Regions from separate parts of the Glutamicibacter sp. NPDC087344 genome, predicted to be linked through region 1. Evidence: riboswitches for the same ligand, from Rfam matches in the RefSeq annotation. Region 1 holds a riboswitch; each other region holds the start of a gene.
The links. Region 1 has a riboswitch for S-adenosylmethionine ahead of ACIOWL_RS16690 (hypothetical protein). Riboswitches for the same ligand answer to the same signal wherever they lie in the genome.

Region 2: it holds a riboswitch for S-adenosylmethionine, as region 1 does, so the genes downstream of both, ACIOWL_RS20500 (flavin reductase family protein) here and ACIOWL_RS16690 (hypothetical protein) in region 1, are expected to answer to the same signal.
Region 3: it holds a riboswitch for S-adenosylmethionine, as region 1 does, so the genes downstream of both, ACIOWL_RS06415 (bifunctional o-acetylhomoserine/o-acetylserine sulfhydrylase) here and ACIOWL_RS16690 (hypothetical protein) in region 1, are expected to answer to the same signal.
Region 4: it holds a riboswitch for S-adenosylmethionine, as region 1 does, so the genes downstream of both, ACIOWL_RS11740 (ABC transporter ATP-binding protein) here and ACIOWL_RS16690 (hypothetical protein) in region 1, are expected to answer to the same signal.

What each region holds. Positions count from the first base shown of each region.
Region 1 is NZ_JBIUXY010000010.1:42,675-46,017, reverse strand. Features, by position in the region: gene ACIOWL_RS16700 (helix-turn-helix domain-containing protein) at 1-355, opposite strand, end outside; gene ACIOWL_RS16695 (DinB family protein) at 567-1,166, shown strand; SAM riboswitch class IV at 1,264-1,377, shown strand; gene ACIOWL_RS16690 (hypothetical protein) at 1,393-1,659, shown strand; gene ACIOWL_RS16685 (VIT1/CCC1 transporter family protein) at 1,715-2,818, shown strand; gene ACIOWL_RS16680 (LOG family protein) at 2,889-3,343, opposite strand, start outside.
Region 2 is NZ_JBIUXY010000018.1:38,336-41,678, reverse strand. Features, by position in the region: gene ACIOWL_RS20505 (NAD(P)-binding domain-containing protein) at 1-1,210, shown strand, start outside; SAM riboswitch class IV at 1,601-1,717, shown strand; gene ACIOWL_RS20500 (flavin reductase family protein) at 1,809-2,309, shown strand; gene dnaB (replicative DNA helicase) at 2,885-3,343, shown strand, end outside.
Region 3 is NZ_JBIUXY010000003.1:245,563-248,905, reverse strand. Features, by position in the region: gene ACIOWL_RS06420 (homoserine O-acetyltransferase) at 1-388, opposite strand, end outside; gene ACIOWL_RS06415 (bifunctional o-acetylhomoserine/o-acetylserine sulfhydrylase) at 391-1,734, opposite strand; SAM riboswitch class IV at 1,821-1,939, opposite strand; gene ACIOWL_RS06410 (VOC family protein) at 2,113-2,757, shown strand; gene ACIOWL_RS06405 (hypothetical protein) at 2,849-3,343, opposite strand, start outside.
Region 4 is NZ_JBIUXY010000005.1:367,502-370,844, reverse strand. Features, by position in the region: gene ACIOWL_RS11745 (aliphatic sulfonate ABC transporter substrate-binding protein) at 1-657, opposite strand, end outside; gene ACIOWL_RS11740 (ABC transporter ATP-binding protein) at 745-1,566, opposite strand; SAM riboswitch class I at 1,572-1,673, opposite strand; SAM riboswitch class I at 1,940-2,030, shown strand; gene ACIOWL_RS11735 (acyl-CoA dehydrogenase family protein) at 2,048-3,343, shown strand, end outside.

The DNA.
Region 1 (3,343 bases):
GCTCTACTTCGGCACGAATCACCTGAACACGTTTCTCGCCCCGCGGGGTTACCAGCTGTTCGGTGATTCCCGAGCCGCCCAAGGAGATCCGTGGAGCCTCCGCCAAACGCACCAAGGTCGTATCCGGCACCTCAAACAAGGTGCCTACCTCGATACCCAGCACCTCGCAGAGCTTGAGCAGCGTGGAAACCGACGGGCTGGTCAGATCACGCTCCACCCGAGAGAGAAAACCCTTGGTCAAACCCGAAAGCTCGGCAACCTGGTCGATGGTCATTCGTTGTTGCTGGCGGACGCCACGAAGCCGTGCACCAATATTTATCGACGACCCTGAAGGCTCAACGGGCAAAGCTTTCATCCGTGGGAAACCTGAACCTATTCTCTTGCTGCCGGGTAGAAACAACTCAAATTCTGAGGACAGGATGACCCTGCGAGCTCAGTTTACCAATACGCAACTTCCGTCACACCTGGCCGGAAGAATGTGACAAAGCCTGTGGTTGAAGTCCATTTCTGCCGTTGATTCACGCTATGTGATTCCGTTGCCCGCGCACCGCATCTAGACTCAAGCCATGGACTCGACCCCCAACAGCACCGCAGCCCGGCTGCGCGAATACCTCAATGACGCCCGGCAGGCAGTGATCTTTAAAAGCGAGCAGCTCAGCGAGGAACTTGCACGCCAGCCAATGACCCCCACCGGAACTCACATCCTCGGTGTGGTGCACCATCTGGCAATCACCGAGTACGGCTATTTCGGTTTATGCCTCAACCGGCAGGTTGACGCCCCCTACGTTCAGCAGCTCTTGGAGATCGATGACCCGCAGGCGGATTTTATCCCTCCGGCCGATTTCTCGGTCGCCCAGGTCCTCGACCTCTACCGATCAGCAATCAGCTTCGCCGAGGCCGGTTTCGACGAACGTGACCTCAGCAGCCCCGCAGAAGTTCCGTGGTGGGTGAAACACCGGCACACCACCCTCGAACACCTGCTGGTGCATATGATTGCGGAAACCTCACGCCATGCCGGACACCTGGATATTGTCCGGGAACTGCTGGATGGAAAGGTCGGGCTGCGTCCCGAAGCCCTCAATCTGCCCGACTACACCACGGACCAGTGGGAAGAGCAACAATCCCGGTTGCAACAGACCGCCGAGCAAAAGCGCGACGGAGCGTAGTTTGTGGCACGCGGCGTAGGGTCGCGCGGGATATGCGGTCACACTACGGAATGAAACTTCACGACTTAACATTGTGGCGGTAACATCAACACTGTTGCTTCACGAGACGCGGCGCCAAGCTCCGACTGGCCGCGCACCAACCCCAGGTTCATGGGTGGTTCGGATGAAGAAGCGGTCCGGGCACCAACCGATGCACGGGCAAGAGCTGCGTGAGAGTTGTTGTCTTATGGCATTTTCCGTCCTTCCAATCATTGACCTGCAAACCGGTCAGGTGCAGTTGAAGGTACAGGGTCGCTGGTACACCCGCTACATTTCAGATCCCGCCCAGCTAGAGCGGTTGATCACGCGGTCTGCTCACCGACCGGTTTTCGACCTCGAGACCGGAGAGCTGATCATTCTCGTCGCATCCGCCGGGCTGCCAGCCGGCAAGCCGGTTGCTTTTAGGCTTGCCAAATTCCCCGCGTCCTTAGCGCTGGCTAAAGTGAGAGGCTGAACAAAACCGCGGATTTCAGCAAGAAATCCTATGCCGTAGGAGAGTCATCCTCGTGATGCCAGATAACCCCACGACTCAGCCCACCTCCGCACAAATCCACCGCTGGCGTAAATACGTCGCTGACGAGGTCGCCGAAGGTGCCATCTACCGGGCGCTAGCCCAGAAAAAATCAGGACAGGAAAAGCAGATCCTTTTGGGTTTGGCCGCCGCCGAAGAACGCCACGAAGAGTACTGGCGCAACAAACTCGGCGAACATGCCCGCCCGGTACGCCCTTCGTTGCGCCGGAGCATCCTGCGATTCCTCGCGCTGCATTTCGGCTCGGTTTTTGTGCTCGCACTGGCGCAACGTGCCGAAAGCAACACTCCCTACAGCAGCGACGCCGACGCTTCGCCGCAGATGGCCGCCGACGAACAAGTCCACGAAGAAGTTGTCCGGGCCCTGGCAACCGCCGGCCGGGCCCAGCTCTCCGGAAATTTCCGTGCCGCGGTATTCGGCGCCAACGACGGCCTGGTATCCAATCTGGCGCTGGTCATGGGTATCGGTGCGACCGGTGTCGCCTCCGGAATGGTGCTCTTTTCCGGGATCGCCGGCCTGCTCGCGGGGGCCTTGTCCATGGCGGCCGGCGAATATGTCTCCGTCCGCTCCCAGCGTGAGCTGCTCACCGCCTCGCGTCCCACCCAGGTCACTCTCACCGCCGCCCCGGACCTCGACCTTGATGCCAACGAACTGGTCCTGATCTACAAGGCCCGCGGCATGAATGACGAAGACGCCGAGCATCGTGCCGCCGAGCGCATGGGCCTGTTCACCTGCGACTGCAACCCATCATTCTCACTGAACCCAGAGGCTCGGGCCGAAGAATTTGAGAACGAGCATGAGGAGCTGGGCTCGGCTACCGGTGCGGCGGCAACGTCGTTCTGTTTGTTTGCCTCCGGCGCCATCATCCCGATCCTTCCCTACATTTTCGGGATGACCGGCCTGGCGGCCGTCGCCACCTCGGTTTTGCTGGTTGGCGCGGCGCTGATGACAACCGGCGGTGTGGTCGGTCTGCTTTCCGGCGCTTCCCCCATGAAACGCGGCCTGCGCCAACTGGCCATTGGCTGGGGAGCCGCGGCGGTGACCTACTGCCTGGGCCTGCTGTTCGGCACCAGCCTGGCCTAAAACGAACGCCCCGGTAGCACCTACCCTGCACGGCCATCACCTGAAGTTTCAGGCGGTGGCCGTGCTCGTTTCAGAAGCGGGTGCGCCGCCGCAGGGAGCGCATGGTGCCAAGGAACTGCACTGCCTCATCCACCGAATCAACCAAGGCAATCTTCGGCTCCATGGCCCGCTCGGCGGCCAACGCTTGAAGCAGCGGCCATACGGGCAACGTCCGGGTCCAGTACTCCCGACCGACCAAAACCAGCGGAACCACCCGCGCACCGGTGGCGTAGTAGTTCTCGCAGGCATCCTGAAAAATCTCCTGAACCGTACCCGCGGCTCCTGGCAACACCACAATGCCGCCGTTGGATTGCTCCAGCAACAGCGCTTCGCGGATTGAATTCGAGAAAAACTTGGCGATGTGCGTGGCGAACAGGTTTGGCGGTTCATGCCCATAAAACCACGTGGGAACCCCCAGCGAAGTCCGCGTCGACGGGAATCGACGCTTCACGGCGAGCGCCGTGCGTGCCCAGCCGGTACGCCGGT
Region 2 (3,343 bases), on a different contig from region 1:
TCCCAAGCCCGGAGACCAATGGCGTTCGCGGTACCATTCCCTGGCCCTGCATGACCCGGTCTGGTACGACCATATGCCGTACATCGAGTTCCCGGACCACTGGCCGGTATTCACCCCGAAAGACAAGATGGGCGACTGGCTTGAGTGCTACACCAAACTCATGGAACTGGATTATTGGTCCCTGACCGAGGCGGTCAGCGCACGCAAAGACCCGGAATCAGAAGGCTGGATCGTTGAGGTGACCCGCGAGGGCGAACCGATGACCCTGCGCCCCACCCACCTGGTGATGGCGACCGGGATGTCCGGAATCCCCAATCTCCCCAGCTACCCGGGTCAGGAGATCTTCGCCGGGGAGCAGAACCACTCCTCGACCCACCCAGGAGGCGAAGCCTATCGCGGCAAGAATGTGGTGGTGATCGGGGCAAACAATTCAGCCCACGACATCTGCGCCGATCTGGTGCACAACGGCGCCAAACCGGTGATGGTCCAGCGTTCCAGCACCCACATTGTCCGTTCTGAATCACTGATGAAAACCGTGCTGGGCCCGCTGTACTCGGAGGAGGCGCTGGCCAACGGGATCGACCACAACACCGCCGACCTGATCTTTGCCTCGATCCCCTACAAAGTACTGCCCGAGTTCCACAAACCAGCCTTCGCCCAGATCCGGAAGGACGACGAACAGTTCTACCAGTCGCTCACCGACGCGGGATTCGACCTGGACTTCGGCGACGATGATTCGGGCTTGTTCCTGAAATACCTGCGCCGCGGTTCGGGATACTACATCAACATTGGAGCCTCGGAACTGGTAGCCGACGGGTCCATCGCGCTGGCCAAGGGCGAGGTCTCGCACCTCACCGAGCATTCCGTGGTGTTGGCCGACGGCACCGAACTGGCTGCCGACGCGGTGGTTTACGCGACCGGCTACGGGTCCATGAACGGTTGGGCGGCCAAACTCATCTCCCAGGAAGTCGCCGACGAGGTAGGCAAATGCTGGGGACTGGGCTCGGGAACCACCAAGGACCCCGGGCCGTGGGAAGGGGAGCTGCGCAACATGTGGAAACCGACCCGGGTCAAGAATCTGTGGTTCCACGGCGGCAACCTGCACCAGTCCCGCCACTACTCCAAGTACTTGGGAATCCAGCTCAAGGCCCGCTATGAGGGGCTGGAAACCCCGGTCTACGCGCTCGCCGAAAGCTTTCATACGCTCTGACGCGCAAGACGCGTCTGAGAGGGCTGCGGCCCGCCTGATAACACACCGCGACCGGGCGGGCCGAGTCTTTGGCTGGTCGGCTGGTCCAGGACAAGGGCGCTTGGTTTGCGCGCCGAGCCACCCTTGTCCTGGACCAAGCGGTTGTAAATGCCGGTCCAGTCAGTTTCCAGTCGGTGCGTGGTGGTCGGCCGGATCGGGCGGCCGGCTATCGGCAAATGGAAACAGGGCTGAAACCCCAACACGAACATCAGCTAATTCAAAGGGCTAACGAATAATTGAACGATTGTGACACCATGGCTCCCTGGCAAGTCGAATGAATCCTTGAGTATTGAGATTTAAGAAGCGAAATATTTGACCGTTCGGCGTAATCACCAATATTGTTCTAACCAGAATCAAGAGCGTCAGCTATAAGCCCTGGCTTGCTGGCCGGCAACCCTCTCAACGGTAGTGGGGTGCTCCAGGTGAGGATTCGGTCCCGCGCAAGACTGCGTGGCACAAATACCGCACATCGAGTGCGCCGGCATCGGTTTTGTGTAGGAGAAATTCCGCACGATTCCCGGGCCAGCGTTCGGTGGGCACGACCCGAAGGAATCGAGCCATGTCATTAAACCAGGATCTTGACCCACTGACCTTGCGCAAGGTTTTCGCTCAGCACCCATCAGGTATTGCCGCTCTCTGCGCGGTGATTGACGGCGAAAAAACCGGCATCATTGCTTCCTCATTCACCGTTGGAGTTTCGCTCGAACCAGCACTGGTGATGTTTGCGGTGCAGAAGACTTCCAACACCTGGCCGAAGCTTCGCCAGGCGGGGCGCATTGGTGTTTCGGTGCTCAGTGAACGCAATGACGGTGTCTGCGTCCAGATCGCCTCCAAGCACGGCGACCGTTTTGCCGGTGTGGCAACTCGCGACACCGAAGAGGGCGCGCTCTTTATCGAAGAATCCACCCTGTGGCTGGAAACCTCAATCTACAACGAAGTCGAAGCCGGAGACCACTGGGTCGTTTTCCTCGAAGTCCATGGTCATGACGTCGCAAAACACTCTCCGCAGATTTTCCACGATTCACGATTTCACTCATTGCCAGTGCCCGAACTCGTATAACTGAACCAACTCAACGCTGCGGCACGAAGGGACCCCCTTCGTGCCGCAGCGTTTTAATTGCCGTTCGGGAATCAGTCCTGTGAGGGCTCGGGTCTTCACCGCGGCCGGTTTGTAGCGTAATGATGACACAAGGTCTATCCACAATTTTGTCCACAGTCTTGTGGATAGCCTGTTGATGAGGGTTGATAACTCCCAAAAAGTACCATGAATACGGGAATTTGACTGTTGATAACCAGTTTTAGGCCCGCGGGGAGTGGAAAAAATTAACTTGCTATCCACAACTGTGCAAAGGTAAACGCACTAGTCAAAGACTACTTGTTGATTATTAAGTGGGGTAATCCACAGGGTTGTCCCCATGTAGTGAACAGGCGAATCCACAGGTGAGGGTGGATTATCCACATAATCTGTGGATATCAGGGTTTACCTCTGTTAATAACCCACCTAGTGTTGGCACTGGGAACGACTATCCACAAGAGCATTGGGTCTAACTGTCGGTTGGTGCTGACATGATAGGCAGTTGCCGTGGTGGCATGAATGGTTTCCCAGCGGGTACATAGGGGATGGAAGTGTCTGTAATGAGTGCAGAGCCGATCTACGAAGAGCGCGAATCAGATGCGGGGCGCAAGCCGCCGCAGGACATCGAAGCGGAAATGTCTGTTCTTGGCGGCATGATGCTCTCCAAGGACGCGATCGCCGATGTCGTCGAGGTACTTCGCGGCACCGACTTCTATCGCCCGGCCCACGAGGCAATCTATGAAGCAGTGATCGACCTTTATGGTCGTGGTGAACCCGCAGATGCCGTGACGGTGGCCGACCTGTTGACCAAACGCAGCGAGATCTCGCGCGTTGGCGGCGCAGCCTACCTGCACAACCTCATCCAGCAGGTGCCGACCGCTGCAAACGCTGGGTACTATGCCGAGATCGTGCGCGAACGCGCTGTGCTGCGACGGCTTGTTGACGCTGGGACGCGCATTGTCCAGATGGGTTATTCTCCCGACGGCGAGGTTGACGCCATCGTAAATGAGGCGCAGGCC
Region 3 (3,343 bases), on a different contig from region 1:
ACCGTGATCCCCACGCAACTCCATCCTCATCTAGCGAGGCAGGCCCCGTGGATCCATTGCAACCACCAACCATGTTGATGGAGACCACATAAAATCGGTTGGTGTCCACAGTGCGACCGGGACCAACAAAATCTTCCCACCAGCCGGCGGTCTGCGAATCCCCCTGGGAGACGTGGGCGTCTCCGGTCAGGGCATGCATCACGAGTACCGCGTTGCTGCCGTCGGCGTTCAGGGTGCCCCAGGTTTCATAGGCCAGGGTCACTTGCGGCAGATAACCGCCAAATTCAAAGGAGTACTCCCCCACGGACGCATGACGCAAAATGCCATGTGTTCCGTGGGTGAGTTCTTCGGTGTGGAGGGTATCTTCTGTAGTCACAATGGATGCCATACCTAGCGGGATTCCTGCAATTCCTTGCCTTCGAGTGCTGCCACAGCCTGGAAACCAAGCTCAAGATCAGCCAAAATATCGTTGATGTTTTCCAGTCCAACACTGAGTCGAACCAGACCCGGGCGCACACCGGCGGCCTGGCGTTCCTCTTCGGAGAGCTGCGCGTGGGTGGTGGAGGCCGGGTGGATCACCAAGGATCGGACATCACCCAGGTTCGCCACATGGGAGTGCAGCTGCAGCGCGTCGACAAACGCCTTTCCTGCTTCTACCCCACCAGGCAGTTCGAAGGCCAGCACCGAGCCGGCGCCGCGAGGTCCGTACTTGCGGCCACGCTCAAACCACGGCGAAGATTCCAGACCTGCGTAGGCGACCGTTTCCACGTCCGCACGAGCTTCCAACCAGTTCGCCACCTTGGTGGCGTTTTCCACGTGGCGTTCGATACGCAGCGAGAGGGTTTCCAGCCCCTGGGCAATCAGGAATGCGTTGAACGGAGCCGGCGCGGAGCCAAGGTCGCGGAGCAACTGCACCCGAGCCTTAAGAATGTAAGCCAGGTTCGCTCCCAGGATGCCGTTAACACCTAGGTCGCGGGCGAATACCAAACCGTTGTAGGACTCATCCGGGGTGTTGAAGCTTGGGAAACGTTCTGGGTCCTTGGCGAAGTCGAAGTTGCCCGAGTCAACAATGACACCGGCAATCGCGTTGCCATGGCCGCCGAGGAACTTGGTGGCCGAATGGATCACGATATCCGCACCCCACTCGATGGGGCGGATCAGGTACGGGGTCGCCAGGGTGCTGTCCACCAGCAACGGCACGCCAACCTCATGGGCGATGGCGGAGATCCCCTCGATGTCCAGGACGTCCTGGCGGGGGTTGGAGATGGTCTCTCCGAAGAATGCCTTGGTGTTCGGCTTGACCGCGTCACGCCACTCTTGCAGGTTATCCGGGTCGGCAACGAAGGTGACCTCGACTCCCAGCTTCTTCAGGGTGTGCTTCAGCAGATTCTGCGTTCCACCGTACAAGCTCGGGCTGGCAACCAGGTGGTCGCCGGCCTCGGCGATGTTCAAGATCGCGAAGGTGGTCGCCGCTTGCCCGGAGGACAGCAGCAACGCTCCCACCCCACCTTCAAGGTCGGCAATGCGGTTTTCCACGGCCTCGGTGGTCGGGTTGCCGATGCGGGTGTAGATCGGTTCCAATTCCTGCAGGGCAAACCGCGCGGCCGCGCTTTCAGCGGTAGGGAACACAAATGATGTGGTCTGGAAAATCGGCAGGGCACGTGCCCCGGTGACCGGATCAGGGCTCTGGCCCGCATGGATCTGACGGGTTTCAAACGACCAGTTGTTGCTCATGGCAGCCTCCAAAAGTTCTGTAACTATGGGGGTACACCACTGACACTCCACCAAGCAGAACCTCGATGAGGTTTTGCCAGAGGGGTAACCCGCGCTTGTCCTTTAAGCCGAATGACTCAAGGGCCAGGTCTTCACCCGGGGCACCCCACCGCGGTTGGAGGGTTGCCGCCCAGTAAGCCGGGGCTTGTTACTGGGACTCATGACCTGCCTCAAGTGTGCCTGAAAATCGAATATTTTGACAAGTTGACGCGGGCTTTGGAGACTCAATCGGTCATATTCACAGCAGATACCCCACCCGTCGCACAGAATTCGATGAGCGAATAATTCTTAGGATCACCTAAGTGGAGACTGGGATCACAATATTGTCATGATTGGCACATGATGAGGCTAGATCACGTTACGTACGCATGCGGCCCAGATGGGCTCTTGCCAACCGCTGAAAGAATTGCAGAGTCTCTGGGCTTGGAATTCGTCAAGGGAGGCGTGCATCCACGATTTGGAACTCGCAATGTAATTTTCCCACTCAAGCACAACCAGTACCTTGAAGTCGTCGAGGTGCTCAATCATCCAGCCAGCCTCAAGGCGCCTTTCGGCCAGGCCGTGCGCGCCCGCTCCGAACTGGGCGGCGGTTGGATGGGTTGGTGTGTCTCATTGGACGACCTCAGCGGCGCGGAGGAACGCCTGGGGCGCAAGGCTGTTCCGGGGAATCGCAAGTTCCCCGACGGCCGCGAACTCACCTGGCAGCAGATTGGAATCAAGGGCCTGATCGCAGACCCGCAGGTCCCCTACCTGCTGCGCTGGGATGACGGAACCGAAGAGCTGCACCCCTCACGAGCTCTGGAACCAACCGGTGAAATTAGCGAGATCAGCATTGCCGGGTCCCGCGACCGTGTGCTCGAATGGTTGGGCCAGCCCGAGAATGTGAATCTGGGCCCGGTCACCACCAAGTACCAGGCCCCCAACGGAACTCCGGGGATCCTTTCGGTAACCTTCGCTACGGCCAAGGGCCTGGTAGTGCTGTAGGACCGGAAAATGCACTAGCACCAAGGTAGGCGGGGACAATGGCGTCCCCACCTACCTTTGGTTTTTCCCTTGCCGCCGCTGAATCCTGATCCTAGATCCCGGGCAGTTCAACCACGTGGCAGGATTTGATGCCCTCGGCCGCCCGCTGCACCCACGCACGTTGGGACTGCTCATCCAGTGCCAGCAGGGCAGCTAGACTCTCGCCTTGGTCCGAATCGAAAAATTCGCGGTCTGCCTTGGTTGTCCACCATTGATACATCAGATTGGCCTGCTCCCACATCGAATCCTGCGCCGAGGGATATACCTGTTCCGAAGCGGTCGAGCCGTCTTCTGGCTCCAAGGTGTTCAGGCACTGCTCGCTGGGATTAATCGACAGGGACATCGCCAGATCCCACACCACCGATTCGGGAGAATAGCGGTCCTCGAAATCAAAACGAAGGCCGCCCGTTGCCTCGGCATGCCGTCTGCTGCTGGTGATCACCGCCGGCTGGCTGATCCCGGTAGCTGTTTCCAGGCGTTTGATGCCCGCGACAATATTGTGACCGCCCAGCTCCCATTCGCTGGCTTCGGCAGGCCAGAAACAGTA
Region 4 (3,343 bases), on a different contig from region 1:
ACCGTAGGTGTTGAAATCCAGGTTGCGGTAGACCAATTTGGCGCCGTCCTGCTCAGCGGCGGCCATGATCGGATCCAGGCCGGACCAGGCATCCACCGAACCATTGGCCAGGGCGGTGCGGCCATCCGCGTGCTGCACGTTTTGCAGCGTGATGTCCTTTTCGCTCAGCCCGGCCTCTTCCAAGGCCTGCAGCAGGAAGAAGTAGGGGTCGGTGCCCTTGGTCGCGGCGACCGACTTGCCCTTCAGGTCTGCCGGGCCGGTGATATCGGAATCCTCATTGACCACCAGCGCAGCCCACTCGGGCTGGGAGTACAGGGCGATGGTTTTGATGGGGGAGCCGTTTGAGCGAGCCAGCAGCGCCGCCGAGCCGGCGGTGGAACCGATCTGGACGGCATCCGCACGCAGTGCTTCGTTGGCCTTGTTGGAGCCGGCGGACTGGATCCATTCGATGCTGACGCCCTGTTCCTTGGCGGCTTCATCCAGCCAGCCCTTTTCCTTGAGTACCAGGCTCAGCGGGTTGTAGGTGGCGAAGTCGATGGACAGTGTTTTGCCGTCTGCGGCGGCGTTCTCGCCGGCGCAACCGGTCAGGGCCAGGGCGCCAACTGCCAGGGCGGTCAAGGTGAGGGCTGAGCGGCGGGTGAAACGGTGTGCGAACATCAATAATTCCTTGATTTGTGCGTGCGAGTGTAGCGGTTGTGCGAACACAACCGTGCAAAAAGAGTCAGTGCGGGGCGAACGCCCGGATTAATGGTTGGTGGGATCTACACCCAGCAACCCGAGCAGGTGCGCACGGTGCGCGATGAACTTTTCATCGCTGTGGCTGCGTGGGTGGGAGGCCGCCAATTTCAGATCCTCGATCACCGTGGCGCCCTGTTGTCCCTCGGGTCGTCCTAGGACAATCACGCGGTCCGCGAGGGTCAGCGCCTCGTCGACATCGTGGGTCACCATCAGCACGGTGGTGGGCAACGATGCATGGATGGACAGCAGCAGATCTTGCATTTTCAGCCGGGTCAGTGCATCCAGCGCTCCGAAGGGTTCATCCAGCAGCAGCACCCCGGGGCGGCGGGCCAAGGCCCGGGCCAGTGAAACTCGCTGCGCCATACCACCGGAAATTTCGCGTGGCCGCAGGTCCGCGGCCTGGGTCAGCCCGGTGAGTTCCAGCAGCTGGTTGATCAGTTCGGCACCATCGTGTTTGGCGGTTTTCGGTGCCAGGCCCAGCGCAATGTTTTCGCGAACCGAACGCCAGGGAAGCAGGCGCGGCTCCTGGAAGGCCACCGCGCACAGCTCGTTGATTCCGTTGACCTCGCGGGACCCGGTGAGCACCGCGCCACCCGTGGGATGGTCCAGGCCGGAGACCGAACGCAGCAGTGTTGACTTGCCGCAGCCGCTGGCGCCGAGGATTGCCACAACCTGTCCTGCCTCGATGTGCAGGTTGACCTCGCTGAGCACCAGACGCTGTTCCTTCTTGGTGGTGAAGGTGCGCGAGACATTGTGGAAGTCAACGGACAGCGCGCTGGATGTTCCGGTGGTAGCCGTTTGCTGAGGCAAGGCATAGGCAGTAGCCATGATCATCTCCATCGGTCCTGGCGGTAGCACCGGCCGTGAATCCGTGAATCCAACGGTGGTTGCTGCGGCGTCATAGAGCCAGATCTCTCGGCCGCTCGGGATGGTTACGTATCTATTACACGCATTCGAACGATTTTGATGCAAATCTTGCGTAACATGAAAATTCTTCGATCAACCGGCGAAAACTGTGAGAAATTTCGTTATTTATTTCATTGAATGCTGGTTTGATCGATTTTTTCGCCTCACGTGTGGCTCATCTTCGGCGGTTTGTCGCTATGGGCGTTAGCCGGGCTGGAGAGTTTGGGTCTTTTCCGCGACGAAATATGACTTCGGGGCTTGGATTAGCCCGAATATTACGGCTACAAATGATTACGACCCATCCAGAGCGGCCGAGAGATCTGGCTCGACGACGCCGCAGCAACCACCCACCCTAGGGACGGTGCTACCGCCAGGATCGATGGAAAGAATCGAGGACTTTTGTATGTCTTTTGGCGCACCCCAAAACGATTTTGAGGTGGACTTTAACGCGCTGAGCACGCCGGGGGCCGGTAATGCTCTGGAGCTGGATCAGTTCACCGAGGAACGCCCGACCCGTCAATTGCTGAAGGTGACGCCGGGTCCGGGAGCCGACGAGGACTACGAGCGTCTGGCAGCAATCTTCCGCCCGGTATTCGCGCACATCGCCTCCGGGGCCAAGGATCGGGACAGCAATCGCATCCTGCCCTTTGAACAGGTTGGACTGCTTAACCGAGACCGATTCGGCGCATTGCGGCTGCCGGTCTCGGAAGGCGGCCACGGCGCCCGGCTCAGCGACGTTTTTCGCCTGCTGATTGAACTTTCCGAGGCCGACTCCCACGTGGGGCAGCTCTGGCGGGCGCACATCGCATTTGTTGAAGACGTGCTGCGTTTGGAAGACCCGGAACTGCAAGCCAAGTGGTTCGCCCGCATTGCGGCGGGGCAGATTGTCGGCAACGCCTACACCGAAAAGGGCGGAAATGCGCTGGGCGCCCTGAACACCAAGGCAAGCCAGGTGGACGGCCGCTGGGTAGTCAACGGTGAAAAGTTCTACTGCACCGGAACCATCTTCGCGGACTGGACCACCGTCGCGGTGGCCCACCCCGAACGCCCGGGGCGGCAGATCGCCGTCGTTTCAACGCAGCACAGCGGGGTCAAGATCCTGGACGACTGGGATGGGTTCGGCCAGGGACTGACCGGCACCGGAACCACCGAATTCCACCAGGTTCCGGTGGACAGCTTCATGCCTGAAAACCCCAATGATCCCGAAGCCGCAATTTTCCAGCTGGTCCTCATGGCGGTGCAGGCAGGCATCGGCCGGGCGGCGCTGAACGATATGCGCAGCTCCGTCCAGTCGCGCACCCGCAGCTTCAGCACCGGCACCGGTGTTCCGGTGCACCGCGAACCGCAGGTCTTGCAGTTGGTGGGGGAGGTCTCCGCGGAGGTGTTCGCCGCGGATTCGGTGGTCATCGGCGCCGTCCTGGAGGTCGAATCGGCGTTGAATGATACGCACCTGAACGCCGAAGAGCGTTTTGCGGTGTGTGAACTCGCCGCCAACCGGGCGCAGACGATTGTGCAGCCGCTGGTCATCGGCGCCACCAGCAAACTTTTTGACGGTTTGGGCGCCTCCTCCACACGCAGCAGCTGCAATATGGACCGGCACTGGCGCAACGCCCGCACCATCGCCACCCACAACCCTGCCATCTACAAGGCCCGCATCGTGGGCGACTATGAGATCAACGGGGTTCAGCCCCAGCGGCTT